DNA from 3 places in the Peribacillus sp. YIM B13481 genome. Region 1 is predicted to be linked to each of the others. Evidence: riboswitches for the same ligand, from Rfam matches in the RefSeq annotation. Region 1 holds a riboswitch; each other region holds the start of a gene.

Region 1 (4,217 bases):
ATAATATGAAGAAATGAAAGAGAGGCCATCGAGAAATCGTTGGCCTTTATTTATTAATAGGTTGAAAAAGAATTAAAATGATGCAAACAAGTGGGTGCCCATAATTTATGAGGCACCCATCCTTTAATCATTTTGCAGCAATTGCTTCCCCTTTTGCAATATTTACGAGGGCAGCATCGAAATCCTTGATTAAATCGTCCGGATTTTCAAGTCCGACAGAGAGGCGGAGCAAGCTGTTCGTGATGCCTCGCTTTTCCCTTTCATCAGCAGGCATGGCAGCATGGGACATTTTGGCCGGGTAGGATAAAATCGATTCGACCGCTCCAAGGCTTACGGCAAAGACAGGAAGCTCGACAGTGTTCACGAAAGAGCGGAAGACTTCTTCGCTTTCCAATTCAAATGATAGGACCGCCCCTGCACCAAGCGACTGGCCTTGCTGGATTTCGTGCTGTGGATGATCGGCCAGGCCAGGATAATAAACCTTTTTCACCAAAGGCTGCTCATTTAAGTAGGCGGCAATCTTTTCTGCCCCTTTTTGGGAGTGTTCCATTCTAACGGACAAGGTTTTCAGACCTCTCATTACAAGCCAGGCGTCCTGTACACCAAGAACCGCTCCAAAGGAGTTTTGGAGGGAACCGAGTCTTACTGCCAAATCCGGATCTTTTACTACGGCAAGTCCAGCTATCACATCACTATGGCCGGATAAAAATTTCGTTGCGCTATGAAGGACAACATCAGCGCCCAGATTCAGTGGTTTTTGTAATGCTGGGGTCAAGAATGTATTATCAACAAAACTTAAGGCACCGGCTTTTTTCGCGATATCACATACTGCTTTAATATCGGTCACTTTAAGTAATGGATTTGAAGGCGTTTCGATGTATATGGCTCTCGTATTTGGCTGAATGGCCGCTTTAATGCTTTCAAGGTCCGTCATGTCAACGAATGTATGCTCAATATTGAAACGCGTCAAAACGTTTGTGACCATCCTGAACGTACCGCCATACACATCTTCGGAAATGACGATATGGTCTCCGGCAGACAACAGCAGGAAAGCTGTTGAAATGGCTGCCATACCTGATGAAAAGGCAAAACCGTGAGTGCCTTCCTCAAGTTCGGCAATGATATCTTCCAGTGCTTCGCGAGTTGGGTTCCCGCTTCTGCTGTAATCATATTTGCCGAATTGATCGATATCGGATTGATGGAAAGTGGATGCGTGCTGAATGGGGACGCTCACACCGCCTGTTGCAGGATCGAATTTATGTTGATTATGAAGTAATTTGGTTTCAAAGCTGAAATCATGAGTGGTCATCGTAGTGCCTCCCTTTTTACATGTGCGAATGCTTGCTGTAAGTCCTGGATCAAATCTTCGCTGTCTTCAATGCCGACGGAGAAGCGCAGCAGGCGATTGCAAACCCCGTTCGCCGTTCTGACTTCAAGCGGTATATCGGCATGTGTTTGTGTAGCAGGATAGGTGATGAAGCTTTCAACCCCTCCAAGGCTTTCTGCAAACGAAATTAATGAGAGTGATTGTAAAAATGGGTTGACCGCCGCTTCATCAATGATACGGAATGAAATCATGCCGCCTCTACCTGGATACAATACATCTGTAACACAATCATGTTCCGACAAGTAATCTACAAGTATCTTGGCATTCTTTTCATGACGTTCCATCCGCAATGCCAGGGTTTTCATTCCGCGCATCAACAGCCAGGAATCAAATGGGCTCAAGACAGCTCCCATGCCATTATGATGGAAGGCAAGTGCATCACATAATTCAGCGCCGCTAGCAACGATCAGTCCAGCGAGCACATCATTATGACCACCGAGATACTTGGTTGCACTGTGGATCACAATATCTGCTCCAAGCAGGATGGGTTGTTGAATAAGAGGCGTGTAAAAAGTGTTATCAACGATTAACAATAAATTAAATCGTTTGGCCAATGCTGCAACGGCGCTAATGTCTGTTTGCTGCATAAGAGGGTTAGTGGGAGTTTCGATGAAGATGGCTTTCGTGTGAGGAGTGATGGCTTTTTCAATATCCTCCAAACAACAAGTGTTTACATAGTCGCACTTCAATCCCCATTTCTTAAACCCTTGTTCCAACAGACGATATGTACCGCCATAAAGATCTTCGCTGACAATCCATGCATCATCTGATTTAAATAAGGCCAGTATAGTAGAAATGGCTGCCATTCCTGAACTGCAGGCATACCCTTGGTCGCCTTTTTCCAGATCGGCGATGGATCGTTCCAATAGTTGGCGTGTAGGATTACCTGTCCTTGTATAATCAAATCCAGTCGATTGGCCGATTCCTTCATGGCGAAAAGCTGTTGAAAAGTATACTGGCGGATTGACTGTTCCTGTCGCCGTTTCACTGCGATTTCCTAATTGAGCAAGATATGTTTCAGTTTTGTACATAGTTTTCACTGCTCCTTTTTAGTTAAATAAAATAAAAAAAAGTCTTCTTTAAGAAGAAGACTTTGATTAAATAGGGACGAGTCATTCTTCTTATCTTCCAAGTTCACAAACTTGTGGAATTAGCACCTTTTCATTGGTTTGAAACAAATGAAGGTTGCTGAGGTGTCATCGGGCCATTCCCTCTACCTCTCTCGATAAGAGTTTAGATTATTCAATTTCTTTTGAATTTACTATATATATAAAATACTGTCAAGAACATTTTGGATGATAATGCTTTGATTTTCATGAATAGGGCAATTGGAGACTAGCGGTGCCAACACTTTATGTGTCTAAAAAGAATATCCAAAATTTTCATGGGTCCAGGGATAAACACGATATTAAATGGATTTTAAAGAAAAAGGGGGAGGCATGGCCGGTTATTTTTGCATTAAAAAAATAAAGTTTGTACAATGTATAGAGAGAAAGAATAATATGACATTATTCATTTCATATACATATGGTCTTCGATGAATAGTGCAAACAATAGGAGGAGAACACATGGAATACAGAATCGAACGAGATACGATGGGTGAAGTGAAAGTTCCTGCCGATAAATATTGGGGTGCACAAACGGAGAGAAGCCGTAACAATTTCAAAATCGGTAACGAAAAAATGCCGATTGAATTAGTTCGTGCATTTGCATACGTTAAACAAGCTGCGGCAAAGGTGAACTATGATCTTGGTGATCTTTCGGAGGTTAAAAAGAATGCCATCGTTAAGATTTGCGACGAAATCCTTGAAGGTACGCTTGATGAACATTTCCCACTTGTAGTTTGGCAAACGGGAAGCGGTACGCAAAGTAATATGAACGTGAATGAAGTGGTCGCTAACAAAGGGAATGAATGGTTAAAAGAAAATGGTGAATCCGAAACCCTTCACCCGAATGATGATGTTAACAAGGCACAAAGCTCCAATGATACTTTCCCGACCGCCATGCATATTGCAGCCTTTATGGAAGTCGCTGAAAAATTGGTTCCTGCCATCAAAGCACTTCGTGATACTTTCGATTCAAAAGAAAAAGAATTTTGGGATGTCGTGAAAATTGGCCGGACACATCTTCAAGATGCAACACCACTGACTTTGGGACAAGAAATTTCCGGTTGGAAAGCGATGCTCGATAAAGATCTCGCGATGATTCAGGAAAGCAGCCAAAAATTATTGAACCTGGCCCTAGGCGGAACGGCTGTAGGAACGGGAATCAATACAAAAAAAGAATTCCCAGGACTTTCCGCCAAACAAATTGCAGCAGATACAGGACATCCCTTCGTCACTTCGGATAATAAGTTCCATGCATTGACAAGCCATAACGAAATCGTCTACGCACACGGTGCGTTGAAAGCATTGGCAGCGGATTTAATGAAAATTGCGAACGATGTCAGATGGCTGGCAAGTGGCCCTAGAAGCGGAATCGGCGAAATTGCCATTCCTGAAAACGAGCCAGGCAGCTCCATCATGCCAGGTAAAGTCAATCCTACACAAAGTGAAGCGCTTACCATGATTGCGACACAAATTGTGGGTAACGATGCTACGATTGGCTTTGCAGCAAGCCAAGGTAACTTTGAACTGAATGTATTCAAACCAGTCATCATCTTTAACTTCCTGCAAACGGTGAAATTATTGACGGAAGGCATTCACTCTTTCAACATTAATTGTGCAGTTGGCATCACTGCAAATGAAGATAAAATCAAAGAAAATGTAGACCGTTCACTTATGTTGGTAACAGCATTGAACCCGCATATTGGTTATGAAAAAGCAGCCAA
Region 2 (4,217 bases), on a different contig from region 1:
TTGCCAATTCTATTTCTTGACGTAAATCCAGTTGCATGTAAAAGATTGGGTTATAGTAAGGAGAAAATTCTTTCAATGTCTGTTATGGATATTCTTCCTGAAAAAATTAAAACTATAAACATTATAAAAGATTCCGAAAAGGGAAAACATAACTTCACTTTCCGAGATGAATATGTTTTTAAAATTGAGGAGAAAATAGATACTGAGTTAATCATCGATATCTTTAGATTAGGTGAAAAAGAGGTTGCTATGGTTATTTCTCGAGATATCACTGAACGTTTAAAAACAGAAGAATTACTGCGAAAATCAGAGAAGCTTGATGTGGTAGGGAAATTAGCTACAGCAATAGCTCATGAAATTCGAAATCCACTAACAACTATTAAAGGATTTATACAACTAATACAATCAATGAAAAATAAAGAAAATCAGTGGTACATAGATGTAATATCATCGGAAATTGAACAAATAGAAGTAATCACAAATAGACTTATGATAGTAGCTAAACCACAAGCAGTAAAGGTTCAACTCAATAATTTGAGCATGTTAGCAGAACAAGTTATAACGCTACTGCAACCTCAAGCAATGATGAAAAATATACAGATCAGAACAGAGCTTAAATCAGAAATTCCCTACATACCTTGTGAAGGAAACCAAATAAAACAAGTGTTTATCAATATCTTAGAAAATGCAATTGAAGCGATGTCAACGGGAGGAGAAATTTTGGTTCAAATCGATACACTTGATAGTCATCAAGTAAGTATTTGTTTTATCGATCAAGGATGTGGGATTCCAAGAGAACGTATCCCATATCTTGGAGAACCTTTTTATAGTATCAAAGAAAAAGGGGTTGGCTTAGGGTTAATGATCTGCTATGAAATTGTGAAAGCACATCAAGGAAAGATAGTTATTGAAAGTGAAATAAATAAAGGAACAACAGTTAATGTTATTCTTCCCATCTATTTTCTTTCTTATCAAAGGATTCTTTTAATTTCTTTCATGGGAAAGGCTTTTCGGTGATTACATACGTCGGTGTCGACTGGATATGACTACTTACAAATATTGAATGATTGGTATATCTTATACAATATTTTATGTAATCTTTGTATCACTTTTGGATTGCATATTATCACGATTTTCTTAGTTTCTTTTGACATGAGAGGATTGACCGTGACGACGGCAATATCCTCACAGAATAACTAGATGTTGATCCGTAATTCTCTCAATTAGTTGATTTTGTTTGTTTTGCATTTTAACATTCATAGTAGGGCTTCCTCCTTATGACTTTGAGTTTAGTTAAGTATTTATGTTTAAGAAATTTACGCTTTAAGTTTTTTTGTAGCTTCTATTAAGCGGCTTTTTGTAAACGGATTTTTTGCTTTTCTAGTGTATAGACATAGAAGAACCCCGAGTAATGGACCTTTTTCGAAGTGTCCATTATTCGGGGTATAGTTCATGAAAGGGTATTTTATTTAGATACTGGTATGACTGCACCTTTATATTTTTTAGTAATGAAGTCTTGTATTTCTTTAGAGCGAAGTACTTCTACTAACGCTTTTACTGTCTCTTTATTTTCATCGCCCTTACGTACAGTGATAATGTTTGCATATGGATTATCTTCACCCGATTCAACAGCGATTGGGTCTTTAAGCGGATCTAGCCCTGCATCTAACGCATAGTTCGCATTAATAACAACCGCATCACCTTCGTTGTTATTATAAATTTGAGGTAATAGGCCACCTTCTATATCTGCATTAAAAGTTAAGTTTTTAGGATTTTCTACAATATCATTAATCGTAGCTTCTGTTTTATTGAGGCCTTTTTTTAGCTTAATAACGCCCTCTTTTTCAAAAATAGATAGAATACGTCCTTGTTCAGCTACAGCATTACGCATAATAACTGTACCGTTTTTTGGAAGATCTTTTAAGCTATCATACTTTTTAGAGTAAATGCCGATTGGCTCAATATGAATAGCACCCGCATTTACAAAGTCATAGTCTGGATTCTCTTTTAACACTGATTTAAGATATGGAACGTGTTGGAAATAATTTGCATCAATCTCTTTATCAGCTAACGCTGTGTTCGGAATAATATAATCTTGGAATGTTTTAATTTCTAAATCAATTCCCTTTTCCTTTAATAATGGCTTTGCCTCTTCTAAAATTTCAGCATGTGGAATGTTTGATGCACCCACAAGGATTTTCTTTTCTTTGTCTGAAGAATCTGATCCGCTGTTAGTCGTACCGCAAGCTGCTAAACTTAATACTAATGCTGAGGAAACTGCTAAAGTTGATATCCACTTTTTCATAATTCATTTCTCCCTTATCGTTTATCTATTTTTGTTGTAAATATATCACCTATAAATTGAATAAAAAACAATGACTAAACATCATTATTATTGAGCTGAAACCCTTCAAGATATAACAAATTACCTAAACCACCTGCACCAACCCCAGCAACCAACTAGAAGGATTGTTGTAACTGTAATACCTGAAATTAATGCTGGCACCAGCTCTTAGTATGTTAGTTTGTCCGAAGTATACAGGGGAAAGGAAAGTTTTTTCTCCTCAAAAAAACCTTTCTACACATGAGTAGAAAGGTTGGTTAAACAATCCTTTCTCTCATCTTCCAAAGCACATTGCTTTGCAGGAATTGGCACCATATCAGTTAATTAACTGACGGTTGCCGGGCTTCACAGGGCACAGTCCCTCCACCTCTCTTGATAAGAGTCAAACAATATATTCAATTAAACGAAATATTTTAAATTCAGCGTTAATATAGTATGACAGTGATCTTATCATGACCAAATGGTAGTGTCAATCAAAAAAATGTTCAATTAATTTGAATTTACGAATGATTGCGTTAAATGTCTTGTTCCTGTAGCCCTTACGATTGCTTGTTCCAGGCCCTGCAGAAGCCTTCACTATCAAGAAGCGTGATAAAAACATCTATTGAATTAAATTCATGCATAACTATTATTAAGACGAAAGTTCTGATTTTTTTCGTATCAAACTACGCAGATAATTACATGGGAAATATGTCCGCCGCTATTTCGATTTCGACCGAAAAAAGCGATTTGGAAAAATCCCAAATCGCTTTTTTTATAGTATTATTTTTTAGGTGTTTTATTTAAAATAAAGCGTAGTTCATTGATATCATCATCAGATAGGGCATCTTCCTGAATGAATTGGACAAGCATGGATTTCAGGGCACCTCCATAAATACGGTTGATAAATGATTCGGTCTCGGCACGCTGGCACTCTTCCTGTGTATAGAGCGGGTAAAAGGTGTAAATTCTTAGATTTTTATCGACACCTACTACATCTTTTTGAACCAATCGATCGAGAAGAGTGCGTATGGTTTTCGGCTTCCAATCGGTACTCTCCTGTAAGGAAACTATGATGTCATTTGCTGTTTGAGGGGCTTTATCCCAAAGCACGTTCATGATTTCCCATTCTGATTCTGATATGCTAGGAATGTTTTTCTCCACTTTTCTCCCCTCCATTTTCTTTATAGATTCCTAAATCTTTTAAAATTGATAAAGTAATTTCTCCCGCCTTGCTTCCAGATGAATCATCTTCATTTTGTATATTGGTAGCAAAGAAATAAGTATCGTTCTTCGTCTCTACATACCCGATAAACCAACCATTGATGTTTTTTCCATTCACTGTTCCTGTACCTGTTTTTCCTGATAGGCGAGCTTCCTCATTCTTTTCTAAGAGCAGGGCGTCCTTCACAGCTTGGATATGCATTTCCTTATATCGCAATTGATTGTAATAAAAGGCTTGCAGCAGTTGGACTTGCTCGACTGGAGAAATTTTCAATGAGGATTCGAGCCAGAATTCACCCAATTCCCCGGATACATCGGCATTTCCATAATTTATCGCTTGCAGATTGGATTGTATTGTTTCAAATCCTGTCCTGCGATCTAATTCTTGGAAATACCAGTTTACCGAATTTTGTAAAGCGGATGAGACATCCTGATCCATATTCCAAGCGTCATAGGGTTGCTCAGTCCCATCCCAGGAAAGAGTGGATTCTTCGGGTGATATCACATTTGATTCTAGTGCAAATAAGGCACTATAGATTTTGTATGTGGAATCAGGTGATACCCGCAAAGTACTTTTCTCTTCATTATAAATGCGATATTGCTGTGCGTTATGATCATATAAAACAAAGCTTCCTTCATACCCTTTAAAGAATTGATGTAAATCTTCATA
Region 3 (4,217 bases), on a different contig from region 1:
TAAAATCACCCGCACTCGCAATTCCCCTCATAATTGATGGCTTACAGCAACCGCAATCCTTATTACATTGGTCATCACAAGCGTGGGGCCACTCAATATAAATCTTTTCCTTATTGAAAAATGCATTGTTGCAATAAACGGAATCTGCTGGCAAGATATCATTTAAAAGAGGTGCAATGAAAAAATCCATGCCTCCACTTACAATATATAAAGGGATGTTGGCTTTTTTCGTATACTCAACGAATTCATTAAATCCTGGACGAATGCCGGCCGTCTCGCATACATATTGAATGATGTCATCCTTCAAGCCACTATCAAGCAAGGAAAACATATCACCGACCCCTGAAGATATACTGATTTTTTGCTGAAGGACATCGTCTTTCAACTTTTCCCACTCCGGTGGCGCAAATTTTTTCATGATAGAAATGATATTATCTGTGTTGGTGATCGTTCCATCGAAATCGCAAAAGATGATCGGTTTCATTATTTCTTACAAGCCTCCCCATAAAACAAGAGCTTTTTTTAGTCCTTCTTCCTCAGCCGCCGCTTCTGATAGGTCCTTTCCTGCTAGTACGGCTTCAACAGCAGAACGGAAAGCCTTGGCCCCGCCCTCTGCTCCGTCAGGGTGTCCGTGAATTCCACCTCCGGCATTAATGACACTGTCCAGCCCAAAATCCTTGATCAGGTCGGGAACCATGCCTGGATGAATGCCTGCAGAAGGTACAGGGAAGGCCTTTTTCCATGAAAATTCATCTTTTGTAAGAGCTTCAGCAATCGCTAATGTTTCCTTTTTTTCAAGTGCGACATTTCCATAAGGTGATGGGAACAAGGATAAATCCGCTCCTGATAACCTCACTAATTTACCAAGCAATAATGGATAGCCTATCCCATAAAATGATGAAGATGCCAATGCCCCGCTATATGCGGGGTGCGCCATGATCGGTAGTTTGATATGATCATGTTCACTTAAGGCTTGCAATACATCCAAACCATATGTATGAACGTTGAACAATAAAGCATCTGCCCCTGCTTCAGCCGCTTGCTTCGCCTTATCCAATAAATCAAATGTTTTCCCTGATAGATTGACAGCATATAAAGTTCGGTGGCCAGTCGTTTCAAAGACTTCATTCAAAATTCTTTTTCCCGTTTTTATTCTATCGAAAAATGGAGTCTGTTCCTGGTCAAAGAGAATCTCATCATCTTTAACTAGGTCAACACCTCCTAACGCTTGTTGCTTCAGTTGCTCATTATGGAAGGTTAGATCCCTTCCCAATACACCTTTAAAGATGCTCATCACCAGGGGCCTGTTAAATACCTCAATCTTTTCCCTTATGCCTGTAATGCCAAATTGCGGTCCCGGGAACGCTTTTTGAATAGCACCGACAAAATCCAGGTCGATCAGTTTTATTTCACCGTCCAATGAAAGTTTGCCGAAGACCGTCGTAAGGATTGCAGGTAAATCATTAGAGAAATTCCCAGCCGGATAGGCAATTTTAATTAGCGAACGGTACACTTTACGATTAAAGTAGCCGTTTGCCCTCTCTTCTTCAGATAGTGGCGTTACGGATACTACACGTCCCTTATGCTTTTCCAGTTGCTTCTGGACCAATTGGGGCAGGTCCGTCCATGTCCCCACAGTCAAACCTAAGGCAATGCTCTCTGCTTTTTTCTCATGATTTCCATTAAAGTCATGAATTAAATAAGTAGCGACTATCTCGCTCATCTGATCACTCCTATTACACGTTAGTAAACTCTCGAAGTCATTAACCTGGCATTGCTCTAAATGGCAAAAGCCCCTTCATATAAGAAGAGGCTTAAAAAGCCATCTTCTTATCTCCCAGCCATTGGCTGCAAGAATTAGCACCGTGCCTTGTGGATTTCATGAAAATCCGGCGAAGAATTCCGCCCCATTTTACAATGGAATTACGGTCGGTTGCTGGGCTTCATAGGGCTAGTCCCTCCACCTGCTCAAAATAAGAAAACGCTGATATATAGTTACAAATATCGAAAGATTTAGAATTTATTTTGTATTCTGACAGGTATTCCATACTTTGTCAATACGTTTTTAACCATTTAACGGTGGGATACATTGGATACCTCAATCCTTCGTTAAAACAAGTTTAGTGTGCGAATTCGTTCCACAGCCTCTTTTAACCGCTCTTCCGAAGTCAGAAGCCCTACCCTTACGTAACCCTCGCCAAATTCACCGAATCCATTTCCTGCGGCAACAGCTACGTGGGCATGCGTTAATAAATAGTCTGCAAAACTCTCTGACGTAAAGCCTTTTGGTACCTTGAGCCAGGCAAAAAACGATGCTTCAGGAGCTTTGACTTCCCAGCCGATTGCCCTTAATCCCTCAATGAAAACATTCCTGCGCCCCTCATACATCTTCACTAATTCCTCTACACAGCTCTGCGAGTCAAGCAATGCACTTGCCGCTGCTTCCTGTATCGCCGGGAAGAGACTCACATAAAGATGGTCTTGTAATAGTTCAAGAGCCTCTATGACACTTTTATTCCCCATTGCGAAGCCAACTCTCCACCCTGCCATATTGTATGTTTTCGATAGTGTGTATATTTCTATTCCTACATCCTTCGCTCCCTTTGCCTGGAGAAAGCTTGTCGGTTTTTTTCCGTCGAACCCTATCGCTCCATAAGCGAAATCGTGGACCACACAAATTGAATGCTCTCTTGCGTGGGAGACGGTTTCATAAAAAAAACTTTCAGTTGCAGAAGCACCAGTGGGGTTATTCGGATAGTTCAAGAACATCATTTTGGCTTTATCAAGCACGTCTTTATGTATAACTTTGTAATTCGGAAGAAAACCATTTTCTTCTGTCAAGGGCATGAATTCGGTTTTTGCCTGGGCTAACACTACACCTGAAAGATAATCCGGATAGCCGGGATCAGGAACCAGGATCGTATCACCTGGATTTAATAAACACTGCGGCAGTTCGACAAGACCTGCCTTTCCTCCAAAGAGAATCGCCACTTCACTATTTGGATCCAGCTTGACTCCATATTCACGTTCATAAAAGACGGCAGCGGCATCCTTTAAATATTGATGTCCCCGGAATGGTGAATATTTATGATTAATCGATCTTTCAGCAGCAGTCTGTAAACTTTTCACGATATGTTCAGGCGTAGGTTGATCAGGATTTCCCTGGCCTAAATTAATGACATCATGTCCTTGCGCCGTAATCGCATTGACTTTTGCGACAAGTGAGGCAAAAAACTGCTTTGGCAGGTCCTGAAGCTTTCCGGATTTTTCGAATTGCAACATTTATACACCTTCTCTGAAATTTCTTGAAATTCTAGTCACAAATGATATATGTTTATCATAGTCTTGTAAAGCATTTTTTACATGTGGGGGTTTTAAACGATGAAGTGGAAAATAGCCTGTATTCAAATGGATATAGCATTCGGGCAACCGGATATCAATTTTCAGGTTGCGGAACAATGGTTGGAAGAAGCAGCACGGTCAGAACCCGATATCGTCATTTTACCAGAGCTTTGGACAACTGGATACGACTTGACCAGGTTAAATGAGATTGCTGATCAAGAGGCGGAAAAAACGATTGAATTCCTTAAAACACAGGCAAGGAAACACGAGATTCACATCGTAGGCGGTTCCATTGCCAAAAAAACGAGCATGGGTATCTATAACACCATGATCATCATCAATAAGGATGGAAAACTCATTAAAGAGTATGATAAGCTTCACTTATTTCAATTGATGGATGAACATCGCTACCTGCAGCCAGGTGAAAAAGAAGGTTTATTCACTCTTGATGAAAAAATATGTGCTGGATTCATTTGTTATGACATCCGCTTCCCGGAATGGCAGCGAGCCCATGCTGTTCAAGGTGCCGAAGTTCTATTCGTAACCGCAGAATGGCCTAAGCCCAGACTCGATCACTGGAGAGCCTTATTGATTAGTCGTGCCATCGAGAACCAAGCCTATGTTGTAGCCGTTAATCGTTCAGGTTCGGATATCAATAATATATTTGCTGGTCATTCCTTGATTATTGATCCATGGGGAGTTATCGTAAGTGAAGCGGGAGAAGAAAACGAACTATTGACAGGCACCTTGGACTTCACTAAAGTTACGGAAGCACGTAACAAAATACCTGTATTCGAAGATCGCCGGCCGGACTTTTATTAATTTCCCCATTGACAAACTATTTAAAAAGTTGATATTATTTTCCCGAAGATTAA

Evidence for each region. A riboswitch is a leader RNA that binds a small molecule or an ion and turns the genes downstream of it on or off. The one in region 1 is predicted to bind S-adenosylmethionine.
Region 2: it holds a riboswitch for S-adenosylmethionine, as region 1 does, so the genes downstream of both, ACFX4X_RS23175 (ABC transporter permease) here and ACFX4X_RS06520 (methionine biosynthesis PLP-dependent protein) in region 1, are expected to answer to the same signal.
Region 3: it holds a riboswitch for S-adenosylmethionine, as region 1 does, so the genes downstream of both, mtnW (2,3-diketo-5-methylthiopentyl-1-phosphate enolase) here and ACFX4X_RS06520 (methionine biosynthesis PLP-dependent protein) in region 1, are expected to answer to the same signal.

The regions. Positions count from the first base shown of each region.
Region 1 is NZ_JBHZPE010000006.1:133,328-137,544, forward strand. Features, by position in the region: gene ACFX4X_RS06510 (type B 50S ribosomal protein L31) at 1-17, shown strand, start outside; gene metC (cystathionine beta-lyase) at 128-1,309, opposite strand; gene ACFX4X_RS06520 (methionine biosynthesis PLP-dependent protein) at 1,306-2,418, opposite strand; SAM riboswitch class I at 2,506-2,619, opposite strand; gene fumC (class II fumarate hydratase) at 2,956-4,217, shown strand, end outside.
Region 2 is NZ_JBHZPE010000069.1:6,836-11,052, reverse strand. Features, by position in the region: partial or broken gene ACFX4X_RS23185 (ATP-binding protein) at 1-1,017, shown strand, start outside; gene ACFX4X_RS23180 (MetQ/NlpA family ABC transporter substrate-binding protein) at 1,466-2,305, opposite strand; partial or broken gene ACFX4X_RS23175 (ABC transporter permease) at 2,383-2,512, opposite strand; SAM riboswitch class I at 2,616-2,726, opposite strand; gene blaI (penicillinase repressor BlaI) at 3,107-3,487, opposite strand; gene ACFX4X_RS23165 (BlaR1 family beta-lactam sensor/signal transducer) at 3,468-4,217, opposite strand, start outside.
Region 3 is NZ_JBHZPE010000004.1:21,778-25,994, forward strand. Features, by position in the region: gene ACFX4X_RS04285 (2-hydroxy-3-keto-5-methylthiopentenyl-1-phosphate phosphatase) at 1-484, opposite strand, end outside; gene mtnW (2,3-diketo-5-methylthiopentyl-1-phosphate enolase) at 491-1,723, opposite strand; SAM riboswitch class I at 1,828-1,980, opposite strand; gene ACFX4X_RS04295 (pyridoxal phosphate-dependent aminotransferase) at 2,110-3,282, opposite strand; gene ACFX4X_RS04300 (carbon-nitrogen family hydrolase) at 3,382-4,164, shown strand.